DNA from 2 places in the Streptomyces sp. NBC_00236 genome. Region 2 is predicted to be linked to the other one. Evidence: riboswitches for the same ligand, from Rfam matches in the RefSeq annotation. Region 2 holds a riboswitch; the other holds the start of a gene.
The links. A riboswitch is a leader RNA that binds a small molecule or an ion and turns the genes downstream of it on or off. The one in region 2 is predicted to bind glycine.

Region 1: another riboswitch for glycine. It lies ahead of gcvP (aminomethyl-transferring glycine dehydrogenase); the one in region 2 lies ahead of gcvT (glycine cleavage system aminomethyltransferase GcvT).

The regions. Positions count from the first base shown of each region.
Region 1 is NZ_CP108100.1:961,946-972,783, forward strand. It holds gene OG446_RS04225 (PhzF family phenazine biosynthesis protein) at 1-160, shown strand, start outside; gene OG446_RS04230 (CPBP family intramembrane glutamic endopeptidase) at 229-1,008, opposite strand; gene OG446_RS04235 (substrate-binding and VWA domain-containing protein) at 1,193-2,980, shown strand; gene OG446_RS04240 (glutamate-cysteine ligase family protein) at 3,089-4,594, opposite strand; gene OG446_RS04245 (hypothetical protein) at 5,076-5,669, shown strand; gene OG446_RS04250 (DUF5999 family protein) at 5,993-6,199, shown strand; gene gcvP (aminomethyl-transferring glycine dehydrogenase) at 6,284-9,169, opposite strand; glycine riboswitch at 9,363-9,460, opposite strand; gene OG446_RS04260 (PRC-barrel domain-containing protein) at 9,574-9,945, shown strand; gene OG446_RS04265 (DNA polymerase IV) at 9,867-10,838, opposite strand, start outside.
Region 2 is NZ_CP108100.1:6,048,747-6,059,584, forward strand. It holds gene glyA (serine hydroxymethyltransferase) at 1-250, opposite strand, end outside; gene gcvH (glycine cleavage system protein GcvH) at 270-647, opposite strand; gene gcvT (glycine cleavage system aminomethyltransferase GcvT) at 750-1,865, opposite strand; glycine riboswitch at 2,008-2,101, opposite strand; gene OG446_RS27180 (AAA family ATPase) at 2,271-2,957, shown strand; gene OG446_RS27185 (enhanced serine sensitivity protein SseB) at 3,061-3,831, shown strand; gene OG446_RS27190 (enhanced serine sensitivity protein SseB C-terminal domain-containing protein) at 4,005-4,811, shown strand; gene OG446_RS27195 (ABC transporter permease) at 5,206-6,198, shown strand; gene OG446_RS27200 (ABC transporter substrate-binding protein) at 6,243-8,003, shown strand; gene OG446_RS27205 (ABC transporter permease) at 8,094-9,083, shown strand; gene OG446_RS27210 (ABC transporter ATP-binding protein) at 9,080-10,168, shown strand; gene OG446_RS27215 (ABC transporter ATP-binding protein) at 10,165-10,838, shown strand, end outside.

The sequences.
Region 1 (10,838 bases), 5.1 Mb from region 2:
GGCGCCGTTCTGGTCGGCCCGGTTCGGCCGCGACGAGCTGACCGGCCTCCAGGCGTCCGCCCGTTCCGGTCTGGTCCGCACGTCCCTGCGCGGCGACCGCACCCTGCTGGCGGGCCGTGCCGTGACGGTCGTGGACGGCGAGCTGCTCGTCACCCTGTAACGACGGACGGCACGAGGGGTGCGCGGACCGTCCCGCGCACCCCTCACCCCCGCACGCCTGCCCCGGCCTCACGGGGTCGGCAGCCAGCCCACCTTCCCGGCGAGCAGCGCGTACCCGACGAACGCACCGATGTCGAGCAGGGCATGGGCGGCGACCAGCGGCCCCACGCGCTGCCAGCGGCGGTACAGCAGCACGAAGACGACGCCCATCACCATGTTGCCGATGAAGCCGCCGATGCCCTGGTACAGGTGGTACGAGCCGCGCAGGACCGAACTCGCCACCAGCGCGGCCATGGGAGTCCACCCCAACTGCCCCAGCCTGCGCAGCAGATAGCCGACGACGATCACTTCCTCCACCACGGCGTTCTGGATCGCCGACAGGATGAGCACGGGGAACTTCCACCACACGTCGGGCAGCGACTCGGGGACGACCGTGAGGTTGAAACCGGCGGTGCGGGCGACCAGATAGAAGGCCAGTCCCGCACTGCCGATCCCCGCCGCCACCAGCGTCCCGCGCCCGATGTCCGACCACGGCCTGGTGCGGTCGAAGCCGATGGCGCGCAGCCCCGTCCCCTCCCTGATCAGCAGATGCGCCACCAGGGCGACCGGCACCAGTGCCGTCGTGATGCCGAACAGCTGCCAGGCCAGATCCAGCCATGGGCGCCCCGGCGCGTAGGAGCTGTTGAGCGTGGCCGCCTGATCCTTCAAACCCCCTGGTTTCGTCAGGGATCCGACAAAACTGATCAGGGCAGACACTCCGCTGGCTCCCAGTGAGAGGGCCAGAACCAACACCGTTTCGGACCGCAAGATCCGTCGTGACACGGCCTCCTGGGGAAAAGATTCAGCCACTCGCCCCGCCTCCACCTGTACACCTGCCCTCAGTTGTGCATTCACGTCCCATGCTGCCCCCGGCCCCGCTAGGGTCTCGAATGCAGGTACGAAGATCATGCGCGACAGGCCGGGGGACGAGCACCATTGCCGATGGTGTGGTCCCCCTTTTCCTTGTTCATCCTCAAGGAGGGGCACCACCGACATGGGACGTCACAGCTTGCCGGACGACTACGCCACGGATGGAAGCGGGGACCGTCCACCGCGCCGCCGCCGTACCGTAGCCATCGCCACCATGCTCGTTCTCGCCGTGGCAGCGGGAACGGCGGTTGCGGCACAGGGCGGCCTGCTGTCGTTCTCGAAGTCCTGCGAGGACACCGCCGTGCACCTGTCCATGATGACCTCGCCGGACATCGCCCCCGCCGTGCGTGCCGTCGCCGACAAGGCGCGCAAGGACAATCTGAGATCCGACGGCCACTGCGTGGACGTGGACGTGGTGGCCCGCGACTCGTACAAGGTCGCGGACGCCCTCGCCCGGGGCACCAGTGCGCCGGACTACCAGATGTGGCTCCCCGACTCCGACCTCTGGCTGAACCGGGCGAAGGGCCTCGGAGACGCCATCCCGATCACCCCGGGCGACTCCGTCGCCTCGTCACCCGTCACGCTCGCCATGGTGCCCTCCGCGGCCAAGAGCCTCGGCTGGCCCGAGAAGAAGTACTCCTGGGCCGAACTGACGGCCGCGGCCATGGAGTCCGACAAGGTACGTCTGGGCTCGGCCGACCCCGCACGCAGCGCCACGGGCCTGCTGGCCCTCACGAGCATCGGGATCTCCTCCGACAAACTGGGCGGGGACAGCGACACGAGGGCCGCGGCCACCGCCAAGCTGCTCGCCCAGCGGATGTCGGACGGCGATACCCAGGTCGTGGAGACCCTGCCCCAGGACAGTTCCGGCGCGGAACAGGGAAATCCGGCCCGGAACCAGGCGGTGCTCCTCTCCGAGCAGGCCGCGTTCGCCCACAACGCCGAGTCGACGGGCGGCAGCAAGCTCGACCTCTTCTACCCGAAGGACGGCGCTCCGCTCCTCAACTACCCGTTCACCCTGGTCAACGAGGAGGAACAGACGACGGACGAGAGCCGGGCAGCCCTGCGCTTCATGACGCTGCTGTCCGAGGACGCCTCCCAGCGCACACTGCAGGAGCACGGCTTCCGGACCGTGGACGGCACGGCGGACGAGACCCTGGTCGCCTCGGCCGGCGGCAGGTCACCCCAGCCGTACGCCACAGCGCCGGGGGCCGCGCCCTCGGACGAGACGCTGCAGGAGACGCTCGGCATGTGGACGATCACCGTCCAGAGCGCACGGCTCACCACGGTCGTCGACGCCTCGGGGTCGATGGCCACGATCGTGCCGGGCCGCAACCAGTCGCGGATGGACGTCACCAAGGCGTCCCTGATCCAGGCTCTCAACCAGTTCACGCCGAACGACGAGATCGGTCTCTGGGAGTTCGCCACCACGCTCGACGGCGACAAGGACTACCGCCGTCTGGTGGAGACCAGCAGACTCGGCGACGCGGCCAAGGGCGGGGGCACGCACCGCGACAAGCTCGCCGCGGCGTTCTCCTCGCTGAAGCCCGTGCCCGACGGGGCCACGGGCCTCTACGACACCGCGCTGGCCGCTTACAAGGAGGCGCAGCGTACGTACGTGAAGGGCAAGTTCAACGCCGTCGTGATCCTCACCGACGGCTCGAACCAGGACGACCGCTCCATCTCGCGGTCCGCCCTGATCGCCGAACTCAAGAAGATCACCGACCCGGAGCGCCCGGTTCCGCTGCTCGCCATCGCGGTCGGCCCCGACGCGGACCGCGAAGAGGTCAATGAGATAGCGAAGGTGACCGGTGGCGGCGGCTATCAGGTCAGCGACCCGGCGGAGATCCAGGCGGTGATCCTGCAGGCCGTCATGACCGCGGGGCAGAGCGGTGGCGGCGCCGGGGAGTAGCGCTCGCACCGCACGCCGCCCAGGTCACGCGCCGGGGCGGCGGACGGGGCCGCGGGCCCGTGTTCCTCCACGGGCCCGGGCGGACCGGCGGCCGCGGCCGGCCCCGTCTCACCGGGCGGGAAGGTCCACCGGCCAGGTGTGGACGGGCTCGCCGGCCTGCATCAGTTCGGCGTACCTCCGGGTCATGGCGGCGAGCGCCTCGGCCCGCCCCAGCCCCACCTCCCTCGCCCGGTGATAGGTGTCGGCCTGCCAGGACGCACCGTTCGTCCGCCGCCTGCAGCGCTCCTCGATGATCCCCAGGTAGTGGTCCCGGTCCGCGGGCTCGATGTTCCAGGCATCGAGGCCAGCGGCGGCCAGGGGCAGCAGCTCGTCCCGCACGAGTTTGACGGCCGGCACCCGGGTCAGTCCGCCGGAGCGGCCGGGCCGGGGCCAGAGCAGCTCGGCATCGATGCCCTGGCGGCAGGCGGTCTCGAAGTTCTCGGCCGCGGCGGTGAAGGGCATCCTGGTCCACACCGGCCGGGATTCCTCCGCGAGTGCCCGTACGAGCCCGTAGTAGAGCGCCGTGTTGGCGATCACGTCGGCGACGGTCGGTCCCGCGGGAAGCACCCGGTTCTCCACCCTCAGGTGCGGTACGCCGTCCGCCAGCCCGTAGACCGGACGGTTCCACCGGTAGACCGTGCCGTTGTGCAGGACGAGTTCCTGGAGCCCGGGCACTCCTCCCTCGTCGATGACCCGCAGGGGATCCTCCTCGTCACAGATCGGCAGCAGCGGGGGAAAGTAGCGGAGGTTCTCCTCGAAGAGCTCGTAGGCCGAGTCGACCCACCGCTCACCGAACCAGGTCCTCGGCCGCACCCCTTGGTTCTGCAGTTCCGGCGGCCTGGTGTCCGTCGCCTGCTGGAAGAGCGGTGGCCGCGACTCCCGCCACAGCTCCCGGCCGAACAGGAAGGGGGAGTTGGCTCCCAGGGCCACCTGGACCGCGGCGACGGCCTGGGCCGCGTTCCACACGTCGGCGAAGCGTTCCGGGGTCACCTGCAGATGGAGCTGTACCGAGGTGCAGGCGGCCTCCGGTGTGATCGACCCCGAGGTGCAGACCAGTCGCTCCACGCCCTCGATATCCAGGGAGAAATCCTCGCCGCGCGCCGCCACCATTTGATCGTTCAGCAGCGCGTAGCGGTCGACATCGGAGAGGTTGGACCGGACCATGTCCTCGCGTCCGAGGGTGGGAAGTATTCCGATCATCATGATCCCGGCATCGACCTCGGCAGCCTTCCGGTCGGCATATCCGAGACCCGTTCTCAGCTCCTCGGCCAGTTGATCGAGAACACGGCCTGAAAGATTATGTGGAACTATGTTCACTTCGAGATTGAACATCCCCAGTTCCGTCTGGAAATCACGGCTGGCGATGCGATCCAGAACCTGTCCATTCAACATCTTCGGCATACCGTCGGCGCCCGCCAGATTCAGTTCGATCTCCATGCCCATGAGGTTGCGCGGCCGGTCGAACCTCCGCTCCGCCAGGAGCCTCCCCAGCCCCTCCAGGCACTGATGGAGTTTCCTCCGGTACTTCTGCCGGTCGGACAGGTCAAAGGCGCCCGCAACGACCTTCTCCCCCATCGAAGTATCCCTCCTCGAGTGGGCAGCCCGCGGCCCAGGCCGCTCGCGTCACGGTCGATAATGCCCAGGCAACGAGATCCATAACGCCCCACGGGCGCCGCGCACCCGCTAATCTGACGGCTGAGGCCCGGGGCACATTCACTCGGCATGAAGCAGTGCACAGATTCCCTGGACGGCACGCAGGGAAAGCAGCGACACGTTTCAGCCTACCGCTGCGCGGGAAAAACCCGAGGCGGTGGCTGCGCCGCTCACACCGAATCAGCATAATCTCCGCATAATTAAGTCCGGATACCGCCTTGCCGGCAATAGCCGTGGCGGCTAGTGGAAACACCGCGTGAACACGTGTCGTATAAACTCCGCGGACGAGGCAGAGAGTTGACGCACCGGCCCAGTCACCGGCCTCCTCTGGCCCCGCACGCCGACAGCGCCGTCTGCACCCGCCCACGCTCCACCGTGTCTCCGAAGTGAGAGGCGACCCACTATGCCGCTGCATGTACCCCCGGCTCCCGCGCCCGCTCTGCGCAGCGTTCTCGCGGCGCTCGGTTCACCGACCGCGGTCCGCGAGGCCCGCACCCCCGCTCTGCGAGCCGTCCAGGGACCGCTGAGCCCCGAACACCCGCTCCCCGTCCATGTGCTGGACCGCATCGGCCGGGACGGGCCGGCGCCCACGACCAGGCTCACCGGATGGCGCTTCCTGATCCGCAGTACGGAGCGGGCCGTCGCGGCGGCGGACACGATGCTCACCCCCGACGGCTGGGCCTTCTCGCACTTCTTCGAAGGCCCGTACATCGCCTCGACCGAACTCGCCCTGCGCCACGCGGAAGCGGCGGCGACGCCGTACCAGCCGAGGCTGCTGTCCATCCCCGAGCTCTACATGCTGGCGCTGTGGCTGCACGGGGACACCGGGGCCGACGCGTCCGGCGGGTCCCCCGCCCCGGCCGATCTGCTGGTACCGCTGGCTCCCGCCCCACCGGGCATCGCGGCACACCGTCCGCACCGGGTCGCTGATCTGCTCCCCGTGATCACCACCCGTATCGCACCCGGCCCCGGCCCCCTGCTCGGCTCCCCCGCCTGAGCCCCGGCTCCCCCCACTTGATGGCACTGTGCCCCGCCACCGGATCCGGTGGCGGGGCACAGTGCCATCAAGTGGGGGCCCCTCCTGCCCATCCGGACTAGCCCCATCCGGCCACCCCGAACCACCCGAAGTGACAGTGCAGTTGCGTTGAACCGTCCGGGCGGGTGATGCGTCATGAGAGGAGAAGAAGCGCTGCTGCGAAATCCCTGCGGATCGACGTCCGTGGGGCAACACTGGGACCGGACCGATCGATACGGGGGGCGGCCATGAACACCTCTTCAAGCCGCAGGACACTCAACTCAACGCAGCGAAAGAACCCAGCCATGTGTCAGCACCAGCCAGCCTGCCCGACAGCCGACTCCGCCGACCGGGAAGCCGCCCGCCTTGTGGCGCACCACCCGGAACAGGGCTGGAGCCTGCTGTGCAACGGCGTCCTGCTCTTCGAGGACACCGGTGAGCTGCTCCCGGACGGGCAGATCATCGCCCCGCACCGGCCGCTGGGAACGGGCCGGGTGGTGAAGGCGGCCTGAACGGCCGTACGGAAAAGGGGCCGGCCCGGAGAGTTCTCCGCACCGGCCCCCACGCGTCTCCGCGTCACGCCCTGTGATTCGGCGTCAGTTGTCGTACTCCTCCAGCGGCGGGCAGGAGCAGACGAGGTTGCGGTCACCGAACGCGCCGTCGATCCGGCGCACCGGAGGCCAGTACTTGTCGGCAGCCGAGACCCCGGCCGGGAAGACGGCCACCTCGCGGCTGTAGGCGTGCTCCCACTCCCCGCCCAGCGCGGCCGCGGTGTGCGGGGCGTTGCCCAGCGGGTTGTCGTCCGCACTCCACTCGCCCGAGGCGACCTTCTCGATCTCGCCGCGAATGGCGATCATCGTGTCGCAGAACCGGTCCAGCTCAGCAAGGTCCTCGCTCTCGGTCGGCTCGATCATGAGCGTGCCCGCGACGGGGAACGACATGGTCGGCGAGTGGAAGCCGTAGTCGATGAGGCGCTTGGCGACGTCGTCGATGCTGACGCCGGTCGCCTTCGAGATGGGCCGCAGATCCACGATGCACTCGTGCGCGACCAGTCCCGCCGGGCCGTTGTACAGGATCGGGTAGTGCGGCTCCAGCCGCTTGGCGATGTAGTTGGCCGCGAGGACGGCGACCTGCGTCGCACGCTTCAGCCCCTCGCCACCCATCAGGCGTACGTAGGCCCACGAGATCGGGAGGATGCCGGCCGAGCCCCACGGAGCGGCCGAGATCGGTCCGACACCGGTCTCCGGACCGGCGGCGGGCTGCAGCGGGTGGTTCGGGAGGTACGGCGCCAGGTGCGCGCGCACACCCACGGGACCGACACCGGGACCGCCGCCGCCGTGCGGGATGCAGAAGGTCTTGTGCAGGTTCAGGTGCGAGACGTCGCCGCCGAAGTGTCCCGGCTTGGCGAGGCCCACCAGCGCGTTGAGGTTGGCTCCGTCGACGTACACCTGCCCGCCGGCGTCGTGCACCTCGCCGCAGATGTCGGCGACGTGCTCCTCGAAGACACCGTGCGTGGACGGGTAGGTGATCATGAGCACGGCGAGCTCGTCGCGGTGCTGCGCGATCTTGGCGCGGAGGTCCTCGATGTCGACCTCGCCGTCGTCGGCGGTCTTCACCACGACGACCTTCATCCCGGCCATCACGGCGCTCGCGGCGTTGGTCCCGTGCGCGGAGGACGGGATCAGACAGACAGTGCGGCCCTCGTCGCCATTGGCGCGGTGGTACGCGCGCACGGCCAGCAGCCCCGCGAACTCGCCCTGCGAGCCGGCGTTCGGCTGGATGGACACCGCGTCGTAGCCGGTGACCTCGGCCAGACGCTCCTCCAGCTCACGGATGAGTGTCAGGAAGCCCTCGGCCTGCTCGGCCGGCGCGAAGGGGTGCAGTGCGCCGAACTCGGGCCAGGTGATCGACTCCATCTCGGCGGTCGCGTTCAGCTTCATGGTGCAGGAACCGAGCGGGATCATGCCGCGGTCCAGCGCGTAGTCACGGTCGGCGAGCTTGCGCAGGTAGCGCAGCATCGCGGTCTCGGAACGGTGCTGGTGGAAGACCGGGTGGGTCAGGTACGCGTCGGTGCGCAGCAGCCCCTCGGGCAGTGCGTCGGCGGTCGTGGCGTCCAGCGCCTCGATGTCGCCCTCGGCGCCGAAGGCCGCCCAGACGGCCGCGATCTGGGCGCGGGTCGTGGTCTCGTCGCAGGCGAGCGAGACGAGGTCGCCGTCGACGAGCCGCAGGTTGACCCCACGGTCACGGGCGTCGGCGACGACCGCGGAGGCCTTGCCCGGAACCCGGACGGTGAGCGTGTCGAAGTGGGCACCGGTCACCACGTCGACACCGGCGGCCCGCAGGCCCTCGGCCAGGATGGCGGCGTAGCGGTGGGTGCGCCGGGCGATCGTCCGGAGCCCGTCGGGGCCGTGGTAGACGGCGTACATGCCGGCCATCACGGCGAGCAGCACCTGTGCGGTGCAGATGTTGCTGGTGGCCTTCTCGCGGCGGATGTGCTGCTCGCGGGTCTGCAGGGCCAGCCGGTACGCCTTGTTGCCGTCCGCGTCCACGGAGACACCGACGAGACGGCCCGGGAGGCTGCGCGCGAACTTCTCGCGCACCGCCATGAAGCCGGCGTGCGGTCCGCCGAAGCCCATCGGCACGCCGAAGCGCTGTGTGGTGCCGACGGCGATGTCCGCGCCCAGGTCTCCGGGGGACGTGAGCAGGGTGAGGGCGAGCAGGTCGGCGGCCACCGTGACGATGGCGCCGAGCTCGTGGGCCTGCTCGATGACGGGCTTGATGTCCCGTACGGCTCCGGAGGCGCCCGGGTACTGCAGCAGCACGCCGAAGACGCCGCGCTCGGCGAGCTCGGCCGGGATCCCGTCGGTGAGGTCGGCGACGACGACCTCGACACCGGTCGGCTCGGCACGCGTCTCGATGACGGCGACGGTCTGCGGGAGGGTGTCCGCGTCGACCAGGAAGACGCCGTTCTTGACCTTGCCGACGCGCCGGGCCAGTGCCATGGCCTCGGCCGCGGCGGTGCCCTCGTCGAGCAGCGAGGCGCCGGAGGTGGGCAGCCCGGTGAGCTCGGCGACCATGGTCTGGAAGTTCAGGAGGGCTTCGAGGCGCCCCTGGGAGATCTCGGGCTGGTACGGCGTGTAGGCCGTGTACCAGGCGGGGTTCTCCATCACGTTGCGGAGGATCACCGGCGGGGTGAACGTCCCGTAGTAGCCGAGCCCGATCATCGGGGCCAGGACCTGGTTGCGGTCGGCGAGCAGGCGTAGCTCGGCGAGGACCTCGGCCTCGGTCCGGGCGGCCGGCAGGTTCAGGGCCTCGGCACTCCTGATCACATCGGGCACCGCGGCGGCGGTGAGCTCGACGAGCGAGCCGTAACCGACCTGGGCGAGCATCTTCGCCTGTGCCTCGGCATCGGGACCGATGTGGCGCTGCTCGAACGGGATTCCCTGTTCCAGCTGGGAGAGCGAAGTGCGACGGGGGGTCATGATGGAGGCCTCCTGGTCTGTCACGACCTGCGAGGGGCACCACGGCGCGGGGTGCCCGAACGGCCTCCCCCTCTGTCATCTCAACCTGAGAGCTTCACCGGTGCCCACGGGGCGCACCGGCTTTCACCGTCGGTGAGGATGGGTTCCGGCCCGGCCGTGGCCGTGCGGAACCCGCCCTGCTTTCCAGAGTGACCTCGTCCGTGCGGTACGGGGGCCTGAGAGATTCCGGGGAGGATTTGCTCCTTCGGCGCCCTCCGGTTTTCCTCCGGAGGACTCTCCCGCACGGGGTCAGCAGCCATGGCCAGCCTACCAGCGGGGTATGCGAAGGAGATCTCGAGTGGCCGACGCCACGAATCTGCACTTCTGTAGTGCCTGTGGAGCAGCCACGACCCGTGGGAGGGACCGTGCAGACCGACATCGATCCGCGCAGCCTGATCGGCCGCAAGGCGTTCGACCGCAAGGGCACCAAGATCGGAACCGTGGACGAGGTGTACCTCGACGACGCGACGGGTGTGCCCGAATGGGCGGCCGTGCGTACCGGACTGTTCAGCCGGGACGCCTTCGTCCCGCTGGAGCCCAGCGAATTCGTCGAGGACACGCTGCGCATCCCCTTCGACCGTGCCCTGATCAAGGACGCACCCGACTTCGGGGTCGGCCGCCATCTCTCGCCGGAACAGGAGCTCCAGCTCTACCGGCACTACGGTCTGGACTCGGCGGCACCCGTCGAGAGCGCTGCGGACCGTGACTTCGGCAAGCTGGCCGGCCAGGACGAGTAGTCCACCGGGTTCCGCACGAGCGGCAGCGGATCGGCGGGCTGCAGTTCCGGATCGTCGATACGGAACGTGCGGACCCTGCCGGGCGCCGATTCCGGCTCCTCGAACCGCACCGTCACCCGGCCGACCCCGCTTCCCTGCACCCAGCCGTGCCCGTACGTCTCGTGACGTACGTCGTGCCCGGCCGGCCAGCGCCGTGCGGCAAGCTGCTCCGGGCTCTCGTGCGCGGGTTCCTCGCTCTCCGGCCCTCCGTCGTCCGCGTCGGCGTGCGCGCCCGGCGCCGCGACGTCCGGGAGCTCGGCGGCCATCCGCTCACCGGCTGCCTGGGCGAACAGATCCTCCTGGGTGAAGTCGGCGAGGCCGGTGACGCCGACGCCGAGCAGGCGCACGCCCCCGGTCGTGTCCACCGCCTCCAGGAGCCGCGCAGCGGCCTCTCTCACGACCGAGGGGTCGTCCGTGGGCCCGCGGAGCGTCTCCGAACGGGTGAGCGTCGAGAAGTCGTAGCGCCGCACCTTCAGCACCACCGTGCGTCCTGACCGTCCGGCGGCCCTCAGCCGGTGGACGCAGCGGTCGGCCAGTCGCTCCACCTCGGTCCGCACCCGGACCCGGTCGTGGAGATCCGTGTCGAAGGTGTCCTCGACGGAGACCGATTTGGCATCGCGCTCGGCGACCACCGGCCGGTCGTCGTGCCCGGACGCCATGCGGTGCAGGGAGGCGCCGTGCGCCTTGCCCAGCAGCCTTACGAGCTCCGCCTCGCCCGCCTCGGCGAGGTCGTTGACCGTGGTCATCCCGGCGCGGCGGAGATGGTCAGCGGTGGCGGGGCCCACGCCGGGCAGGGTGCGCACCGGCATGGGTGCGAGCAGCGCGCGCTCCGTGCCCGGCTCTATCAGCAGGAT
Region 2 (10,838 bases):
CCTTGATGCGGTCGATCGCGATCTGCTCGACCACGTCGACGTGCTCACAGCCGCCGTAGTAGCGGCGGCCGGGGTAGCCCTCGGCGTACTTGTTGGTCAGGACGGAGCCCTGGGCCTCCATGACCGCGACCGGAGCGAAGTTCTCCGAGGCGATCATCTCGAGGGTGGACTGCTGACGGTGGAGCTCGGCGTCGACAGCGGCGGCGACGTCCGGGTCCAGCTCGTGGAGGGAGGAGTTCAGAAGCGACATCAGGTGGTCCCTTGGGGTCTCAGTTGCCGGAGAACGCGGTGTACTCGTCGGCGGAGAGCAGATCGGCGGGCTCATCCGTGACGCGTACCTTGAACAGCCAGCCGCCTTCGAACGGAGCGGAGTTCACCAGGGACGGGTCGTCCACGACGTCCTGGTTCGCGGCCGTGACCTCGCCGGTCACCGGCGAGTACAGGTCGCTGACCGACTTGGTCGACTCCAGCTCGCCGCAGGTCTCGCCCGCGGTCACCGTGTCACCGACCTCGGGAAGCTGGGCGTAGACGACGTCACCGAGCGCGTTGGCCGCGTACTCCGTGATGCCGATCGTGGCCACACCGTCCTCGACGGCCGACAGCCACTCGTGCTCCTTGCTGTACCGCAGCTGCTGGGGGTTGCTCATGACCTGAATTCTCCTGTACGCGGGGGAGTGCTGATGAACGATGGTCTTACGGTGTGAGACAGGACTGCGTCACGTACGCAGCGCCCGTCGCGCCCTGTGGTTCTACTTCTGGCGCTTGTAGAACGGCAGCGCCACGACCTCGTACGGCTCGTGGCTGCCCCGGATGTCCACGCCGACGCCCTCGGTGCCGGGCGTGGCGTGCGCGGCGTCGACGTACGCCATGGCGATCGGCTTGCCGAGCGTGGGCGAGGGCGCACCCGAGGTGACCTCGCCGATGACCTGGCCGTCCGCAACGACCGAGAAACCGGCCCGCGGCACCCGGCGGCCCTCGGCGACCAGGCCGACGAGCTTGCGGGGCGGGGCGGTCTCGGCGCGCTGGGCGGCGGCCTCCAGGGCCTTGCGCCCGACGAAGTCGCCCTCCTTCTCGAACTTCACGACCCGGCCCAGACCGGCGTCGAACGGCGTCAGCGCCGTGGTCAGCTCGTGTCCGTAGAGCGGCATGCCGGCCTCCAGGCGCAGCGTGTCGCGGCAGGAGAGCCCGCACGGGATCAGGCCACGCGAGGCGCCGGCCTCGGTGAGCGCCTTCCACAGCTGCTCGGCGTGCCCGGGCGCGACGAACAGCTCGAAGCCGTCCTCGCCGGTGTAGCCGGTACGGGCGATGAGCGCGGGAACCCCGGCGACCGTGCCCGGCAGCCCGGCGTAGTACTTCAGACCGTCCAGATCGGCGTCGGTGACGGCGGCCAGGATGGCGGGGGACTCGGGGCCCTGGACGGCGAGCAGCGCGTACGCGTCGCGGTCGTCGCGGACCTCGGCGTCGAAGCCCTCGGCGCGCGCGGTCAGCGCGTCCAGCACGATCTGGGCGTTGCCGGCGTTGGCGACGACCATGTACTCCGTCTCACCGAGCCGGTAGACGATCAGGTCGTCCAGGATGCCGCCGTCCTCGGCGCAGATCATCGTGTAGCGGGCGCGGCCCACGGAGACGGTGCCGATGTTGCCGACGAGCGCGAAGTTCAGCAGCGCCACGGCCTCGGGACCGGTGACGGTGATCTCGCCCATGTGGGAGAGGTCGAAGAGCCCGGCCTTCGTGCGGACGGCGTTGTGCTCGTCGCGCTCACTGGCGTACCGCAGCGGCATGTCCCAGCCCGCGAAGTCGGTCATGGTCGCGCCCAGCGAACGGTGCAGGGCATCGAGGGCGGTGAGACGGGGGGCGGTGCTCATGGATAAAGGCTCCCAGGGCATGACGACGAGGACGATCCCTCCCCATCTGTCATCGGAACCTGAGAGGTTCGCCGAGAGACCCCACAGGGGTTCGGCTTGCACCTTGGGTGGAGCCGCTGGGCGACTCGCTTTTCAGATCTGCCTCATCCACGCGGTACGGGGCCTGAGAGATTCAAGGGAGGATCTTGCTCCTTCGGCGCCCGGCACGGGGGCCGGGACTCTCCCGCGCGGATTCGAGCGGCCTTTATGCAGTTGACGGGGTCATCATCGCACGCATTGCGGGAGAGTGGGGGGCCGGTACCGATGCCGGTCTCCTGCGGGATCCGGCGGGTCGGACGGTTGTGCCGCATTACCTTTTCTTTACACTTCTTGGGCAGGTGTGGGTCAGCCGACAGGGGGAGGGCGATGACGTTGCAGCGGTACGCGACGACCGCGGGGGTCGCGCACGGCGCACTGCCCGCGCAGCCGGGGGCGCCGGCCAGGGAGATCGTGGGCCCGCACGCGCCCGTCGTACGGGATCTGCGGCAGCGGGACGGGCGCAGCCCGCGCGGCCTGCACTTCGCGGCCGGAGATGTGGTGGTGGTCTCCGGGCTGCCGGGCAGCGGCAAGTCGACGCTCATCGCCCGGGCCGTCTCGGCGCACGCCATCGACTCCCAGAACACCAGGGACCGCTGGGCGGCCCGGCTGCCCCGCTTACTCCCGTACGCCCTCTACCGCCCGCTCGTACGTGTCGCCCACTACTGGGGGCTGTGGCGGGTGCTGCGGTCCGGCGCCTCCGTCGTCGTCCACGACTGCGGCACCCAGGCCTGGGTGCGCGGCTGGCTGGCCCGCGACGCCCGGCGCCGCGGCCGCACCCTGCACCTCGTCCTCCTCGACGTCACCCCGCGGACGGCGAGGCAGGGGCAGCGCGAGCGCGGACGCGGAGTCTCCGGGTACGCGTTCGCCCGGCACCGCAAGGCCGTGGGGCGGCTGCTGCGGGACACCGAGTCGGGCCTGCTGCCGCTCGGCTGCGCCTCGGCGGTGCTGCTGGACCGGGAAGCGGCGGGCCTGCTGGCGCGGATCACATTCGCAGACGCACAGGGTGAGGCCTGAAAACGACCTGTCCGATGGCTGGACAGCCCGTGTGCGACTGGCGGGTATCCGGGGCTGCGGCGTTAACCTCTTGCTGCACGACATGGGGTGAGAGAGGGAAGCAGTGGACATTCCGGCACCGGCCGGGCCCCATCCGCAGGGCGGATGGCCGGCCAACGAGCTCGAAGAAGTACTGAGCGCCTCGCTCGGCAGCCCGGATGCGGGCGGCCGGCTGGTGGAGGTGCTCGGCCGCAGCCACCTCTGGGTGCCCCTGCCCAACGGCGGCTCGCCGGAGGCCACCGATCTGGATCTGCCGACGCTGGACGTCGAGGGCGCCCCGTACGTCCCCGTGTTCAGCTCCGAACACCAGTTCCTCACCTGTGTCGGCGCGCACATGTCGTTCGCCGTGGCCCCCGCACGCGAGTTCGCCCGGGGCCTGCCCCCGCAGCTCGGCATCGCGGTGAACCCGGGCGGCGCGGTCGGCATGCCACTGCCGCCACCCGCCGTCGCCGAGCTCTGCCGGGCCGGGCGCACCGTACTGGACGGGCCGGCCAGCGGCGGCCGGGTCCGGCTGTACGAGCCGGACTGGCAGGAGGAGCCCGTCGACTTCCTCTCCGCCGCGGCCGGCGAGTTCGAGGAGAGCGGCGTCGTGCTCAGCGCCCGCCGGGCCCTCGCCAGCATCGAGGGCGGTGACCCCGTCCTCTTCGTCGGCGTCGAGTTCTCCACCTGGGACGGTGCCGGACGCAACGCCCCGATGGACGCCCTGGGACGGGCCCTGGGGCGCGTCGAGGTGCCGTGGCCGGTCAACCTCGTGCTGCTCGACGTCGCTCAGGACCCGGTGGCCGACTGGATGCGGGCACGGGTGCGGCCCTTCTATCAGCGCGCCGCCGAGTAGCGGTACGGCACGGGCCACGGCGCCGCGGGACGAGCGCCCGGTCCCGCGGAGTCAAGTCGGTGTCAGGGCCGCCGCATAAGCTGGTTTGATGGCTGGTGCCTCGGCACCGAGCCGTCCCCGAGAGCCCGGGAGCGGCAGCCGAGACGTTGGATCGAAGAGGGGCGGGACCCAGGGTGAGTGCGGCAGGCAGCGCGGCGGCCGGGCAGGTCGAGCACATGCTGCGCCAAGTGACGCCCGGGCGCTACGACGCTTACGAGGCACTCCTCCAGGCACTGGCGGCCGACCGGATCTGGATGCTGCTCTGGCACGGCCGGGCCGGCTCGCCCGACGCCCAGTACGGCAACATGGAGATCGAGGGCCTCGGCTACGCCCCCTGCGTCACTTCGGCCCAGGAGCTCTCCGCCAGCGGCTGGAACCGCGACCACGAGGTCGTCAGCGGCCGCGACATCGCCCGCGCCCTGTTCCCCGACCGCTGGGGCATCTGGCTGAATCCGCACGCTCCGGGCGGCGGAGTCGGCATTCCCTGGCTGGACCTGCGCAGGATCGCCACCGGCCTGGACCGGATGCCCGCCGGTCCGCTGCGGATCAGCGAGCCCGCCATCGAGATCCCGCAGTTCTACGCGCAGCTCACGCAGCACGCCCACCACACCCCCGCGATCCGCTCGCTGCGCCGTGCCTGGGTGCAGCCCGCACTCGGCGTCGCGTACCTCGCCATCGGTCTCGATCTGTACGACACGAGCGGCCCGTCCGTCGACGCCGTGCGGGCGATGATGCAGCAGTCCATCGGCACGGTCCCGGAGGGACTTCCGGTGTCCACCGTCGCGATGGCCGACGAGTACGACCCGGTCGCGATGTGGCTGCGCGTCAACTCCCGTCCGTTCTACGACCGCGAGCCGCACGCCCCGGCCGGCCGGGGCGCGGCCGTCGCTCCCGGTTACGGCTACCCGCAGGCGCCCGGCCCCGCCCCGCGCGCCTACTAGGCCCGCCCGGGCCCGGCCCCAGGGGCGGACAAACGGCCCTCCGCCGGACAAGGTGCCCGCCGCGGTAACCCCAATCGCCACTCAATGGCGGCTGTTGGGCGTCATGTCCGTTCTGGTGGATTAGCGGCCGAGTGGTCCGCTCACTCGATCAAGCTGTCCGGATAACGGAAGCTCACTGACCGCATCACGGTTGAGCAAACATTCCCCGTCAGGTCTGGCGGGTGATCGCGAAGTGGCTGAAGACTCCACACAGCAGGTGCTCCATGCCCTTCGCGCCCCACTCACGAGCAGGGTCCGTACGGCCGCGCACCGTCGCACGATTCAGGTTATGAAGAAGCCGCTACAGCGGCGGTCATGGGCCGGCCACCGCCGGCCGAGAGGGGTCTCCAGCGCAATGACGGCACCTATCGAGACCACCAGGGCGGATGCACAGCCCGAAGCGGTGCTGGAAGGCGCAGGCCGTAAGGAGATCGAAGGCCGCTCGCTCGGCCGCATCGCCTGGACCCGCTTCAAGCGGGACAAGGCGGCCATGGCCGGTGGCATCGTTGTCGTGCTGCTGATCCTCGCCGCCGTCCTGTCCAAGCCGCTCCAGTCGCTCCTGGGGCTCGACCCCAACGCGTTCAACCAGAGCCTGGTCGACCCCGTCCTGCTGGCGCCCAAGGGCGACTTCGGCGGGATGAGCCTGGACCACCCGCTCGGTGTCGAGCCGCAGACCGGCCGCGACATCCTCGCGCGCATCCTCGAAGGCTCCTGGGTCTCCCTCGTGGTCGCCGTCGGCTCCACGCTGCTGTCCGTCGTCATCGGTGTCGTCATGGGCGTCGTGGCGGGGTTCTACGGCGGCTGGGTGGACGGCGTCATCAGCCGGCTGATGGACACCTTCCTCGCCTTCCCGCTGCTGCTCTTCGCGATCTCCATCTCCGCCTCCCTCCAGGGCAACGCCTTCGGGATGGAAGGGCTCACGCTGCGGATCGCGGTCCTGATCTTCGTGATCGGCTTCTTCAGCTGGCCGTACATCGGCCGCATCGTCCGCGCACAGACCCTGTCGCTCCGGGAGCGCGAGTTCGTCGAGGCGGCCAGGTCGCTGGGCGCCCGCGGACCGTTCATCCTCTTCCGCGAGCTGCTGCCCAACCTGATCGCGCCGATCCTCGTGTACGCGACGCTGCTGATCCCCACGAACATCCTCTTCGAGGCGTCCCTGTCGTTCCTCGGCGTGGGTATCGCGCCGCCGCAGGCGTCCTGGGGCGGCATGCTCACCCAGGCGGTCGACCTCTACGAGGTGGACCCGATGTTCATGGTCATCCCCGGTATGGCGATCTTCATCACCGTGCTGGCCTTCAATCTGCTGGGGGACGGGCTGCGTGACGCACTCGACCCTCGTGGCAAGTAATCGCGGCAATGCCGCACTGGACTAGCGAGGGGGCTTTCCTCACCATGCAGAACAGAAAGACAGCAGCCGCCATAGCGGTGGCCGTAGCGGTGTCGCTCGGCGCCTCGGCGTGCAGCAGCGACTCGGACAGCGGCGGCAAGGGCGGTGGCGGCGGCAGTGCCAAGGCGGACGCCGGCCTGTCGAGCATCGTCAACGTGAGCGACAAGAAGGGGGGGACGGTCACGTACGAGCACACCAGTGGCCCGGACTCCCTGGACCCCGGTAACACGTACTACGGCTGGGTGCAGAACTTCGCCCGTCTGTACGCGCGTTCGCTGGTGACCTTCAAGCCGGCCGCCGGCAAGGAGAGCCTGCAGGTCGTTCCCGACCTGGCCACCGGCCTCGGCAAGGCCAGCGCGGACGCCAAGACCTGGACGTACACGCTCCGCAAGGGCGTGAAGTTCGAGGACGGCACCGAGATCACCTCGAAGGACGTCAAGTACGCCATCGAGCGCTCCAACTTCGCGCCGGAGGCCCTGTCCAACGGCCCGACGTACTTCAAGGCCTACCTCGAGGGCGGCGACAAGTACAAGGGTCCGTACAAGGACAAGTCCCCCGAGGGCCTCAAGTCCATCGAGACCCCGGACGACCAGACGATCGTCTTCAAGCTGAACAAGCCGTTCGCCGACATGGACTACCTCGCCGCCTTCTCGCAGACGGCGCCGATCCAGCAGAAGGCCGACACGGGCGCCAGCTACGTGCAGAAGATGGTCTCCTCGGGTCCGTACAAGTTCTCGGCCTACGACGAGAGCAAGGGCGCGACGCTCGTCCGCAACCCGGAGTGGGACGCCAAGACGGACCCGATCCGCAAGGCGCTGCCGGACAAGATCGAGCTCAAGTTCAACGTCAACCCCACCACGGTCGACGACCACCTGCTCAACGACGTCACCACCGCGGACATCGCGGGCACGGGTCTGCAGTCCAAGACCCAGCCCAAGGTCCTCGTCAAGGCGTCGGAGAAGGCGAAGACGGACAACCCGTACGCCGGCGCCCTGCAGTACCTGGCGCTGAACGTCAACGTGAAGCCGTTCGACAACGCCGAGTGCCGCAAGGCCGTCCAGTACGCGGTCGACAAGCAGAGCATGGTCGACTCGATCGGCGGCTCGGTCAAGGGCGACCCGGCCTCCACGGTCATCCCCCCCACCGTCGCCGGTTACAAGAAGTTCGACCTGTACCCGAGCGAGGGCAGCAAGGGCGACGCCGCGAAGGCCAAGGAGCACCTGACCAAGTGCGGTCACCCGGACGGCTTCAAGACCACGCTGACGGCGCGTTCCGACCGTCCTGACGAGGTCACCGCCGCCACGCAGCTCCAGGGCAGCCTGAAGAAGATCGGTATCACCGCCGAGATCAAGCAGTTCCCGGCGGACAAGTACTTCACCGACTTCGCGGGTGTCCCGAACTGGGTCCACAAGAACAACGCGGGCATGATGATGATGGCCTGGGGTGCCGACTGGCCGACCGGCTTCGGCTTCCTCGACCAGATCGTGAACGGTACGGCCATCAAGCCGTCCGGCGGCACGAACCTGATGGAGCTCAACGACAAGGGGATCAACGAGCTCCTCGTCAAGGGCATCGGCACCGTCGACACCGCGGCGCGCAACGCGACGTGGGGCGAGGTCGACCAGAAGGTCATGGAGAACGCCTCGGTCGTTCCCCTCTTCTACCGCAAGAACCTGCTGTACCGCCCGGACTCCGCGGCGAACGTGACCGTCACCGACGCGTACCTCGGCATGTACGACTACGTGCTCATGACGTCCACCAAGTAACACCTGTTCATCAAAAGCATCCCCTGAAAGGCAGGTGAAGGCGCCGGGCCGGCGGGCGTGACCCGTCCGCCCGCCCGGCGCCGCACGGCTGTGGCTGCGTACATCATCCGACGCGTATTCGCCGCGGTGTTGCTGCTGCTGGTGGTCAGCGCAGTCACGTTCGCGATCTTCTTCCTGGTGCCCCGCCTCGGCGGGCAGACCCTCGACTCCATGGCCGCCCAGTACGTCGGCAAGAGCCCCGACCCCGACGTCATCGCAGCGGTCAAGAAGAACCTGGGGCTGGACCAGCCCCTGTATCTCCAGTACTGGCACTTCATCAAGGGCATCGTCGTCGGCGCCGAGTACCAGTTCGGCCCCGACCCGGTCACCTGCAACGCGCCCTGCTTCGGGTACTCGTTCAAGACGCACACCGAGATCTGGCCGCAGCTCGTCGACCGCATCCCGGTCACGTTCTCGCTGGCGATCGGTGCCGCTGTCATCTGGGTGGTGTCCGGTGTCGCGATCGGTGTCGTCTCCGCACTGAAGCGCGGATCGTTCTTCGACCGCATCTCCATGGGCGTCGCCCTCGCCGGTGTCTCGCTGCCGATGTTCTTCACCGGCCTCGTGGTCCTGGCGCTCTTCGGCAACGGGGAGTACGTCCCCTTCACCGACGACCCGGTCGCGTGGGCGGGCAGTCTGGTCCTGCCCTGGTGCACCCTCGCCCTGCTCTACTCCGCGCTCTACGCCCGGCTCACCCGGGCCGGGATGCTGGAGACGATGGGCGAGGACTACATCAGAACCGCGCGGGCCAAGGGCCTCAAGGAACGCAAGGTGGTCGTCAAACACGGGCTGCGCTCCGCGCTCACCCCGCTGGTCACGATCTTCGGCATGGACTTCGCGCTGCTGCTGGGCGGCGCGGTCATCACCGAACGAGTCTTCTCCTTCCAGGGCCTGGGCGCCTTCGCCATCCAGGGCGTGACCACCGCCGACCTTCCCAAGGTGATGGGCGTGACCCTGGTCGCCGCCTTCTTCATCGTCCTCTGCAACCTGCTGGTGGACCTCGTGTACGCCGCGATCGACCCCCGGGTGAGGCTCTCATGAGCGACGCAATCAAGAAGGACACCCCGGCGACGGACACCGTTCCGGCCCCGCGGTCCGGCGACGACCACGCGTTCCTCTCCGTACGCAACCTCAGCGTCCACTTCGACACCGACGACGGCCTGGTCAAGTCCGTCGACGGCGTCAGCTTCGACCTGGAGGCCGGCCAGACCCTCGGCATCGTCGGGGAGTCCGGCTCCGGCAAGTCCGTGACCTCACTGGGGATCATGGGCCTGCACACCTCGGAGCGCGCCCGGATCGGCGGCGAGATCTGGCTCGACGGCGAGGAGCTCATCGGCTCCGGCCCCGAGCGCGTACGGAAGCTGCGCGGCCAGAAGATGGCCATGATCTTCCAGGACCCGCTCTCCGCCCTGCACCCGTACTACAGCATCGGCGCGCAGATCGTGGAGGCCCACCGGGTCCACAACAAGGTCGACAAGAAGACCGCTAAGAAGCGCGCCATCGAGATGCTCGACCGCGTCGGCATCCCCGAGCCGCACCGTCGGTACGAGGACTACCCGCACCAGTTCTCCGGCGGTATGCGCCAGCGCGCGATGATCGCGATGGCCCTGGTCAACAACCCGCAGCTGCTTATCGCCGACGAGCCGACGACCGCCCTCGACGTCACCGTCCAGGCGCAGATCCTCGACCTCATCCGCGACCTGCAGAAGGAGTTCGGCTCTGCGGTCGTCATGATCACCCACGACCTCGGTGTGGTCGCCGAGATCGCGGACAGCCTGCTCGTGATGTACGCGGGACGGTGCATCGAGCGCGGCACCGCCGAGAAGGTGTTCTACGAGCCCCAGCACCCCTACACCTGGGGTCTGCTCGGTTCGATGCCGCGGATCGACCGCGAGCAGACCGATCGGCTCATCCCGGTCAAGGGATCGCCGCCCAGTCTCATCAACGTCCCGTCGGGCTGCGCCTTCCACCCGCGCTGCCCGTACGCCGACGTCCCGCCCGACAACATCACCCGCACTGAGCGTCCGGAGCTGCAGCAGGTCAGCGACGGGCACTACTCCGCGTGCCATATGTCGCGCGAGCAGCGCGAACGGATTTGGACCGAAGAGATTGCGCCGAAGCTGTGACTGAGCTGAACAAGAAGACTCCCGCGCCCGCCGCGGCCGGGTCGGACGGGTCCGGTCCCGAGCCGCTCCTCAAGGTCGACGGCCTGGTCAAGCACTTCCCGATCACCAAGGGTGTGCTGAAGCGCAAGGTCGGTGCGGTCCAGGCCGTGGACGGGCTCACCTTCGACGTGCGCCCCGGGGAGACCCTGGGCGTGGTCGGTGAGTCGGGCTGCGGCAAGTCGACCATGGGCCGGCTGGTGACCCGGCTCCTGGAGCCGACCGGCGGCAAGGTCGAGTTCCAGGGCCGCGACATCACCCACATGTCCGCGGGGAAGCTCCGGCCGATGCGCCGCGACATCCAGATGATCTTCCAGGACCCGTACGGCTCGCTGAACCCGCGCCACACGGTCGGCGGCATCGTCGGCACGCCCTTCCGGCTCCAGGGCGTCAAGCCCGAGGGCGGCGTGAAGGCGGAGGTCCAGCGGCTGCTGGAGCTGGTGGGTCTCAACCCCGAGCACTACAACCGCTACCCGCACGAGTTCTCCGGCGGTCAGCGCCAGCGCATCGGCATCGCCCGGGCGCTCGCGCTGAAGCCGAAGCTGGTCGTCGCGGACGAGCCGGTCTCGGCGCTGGACGTGTCGATCCAGGCGCAGGTGGTGAACCTGCTGGACGACCTCCAGGACGAGCTCGG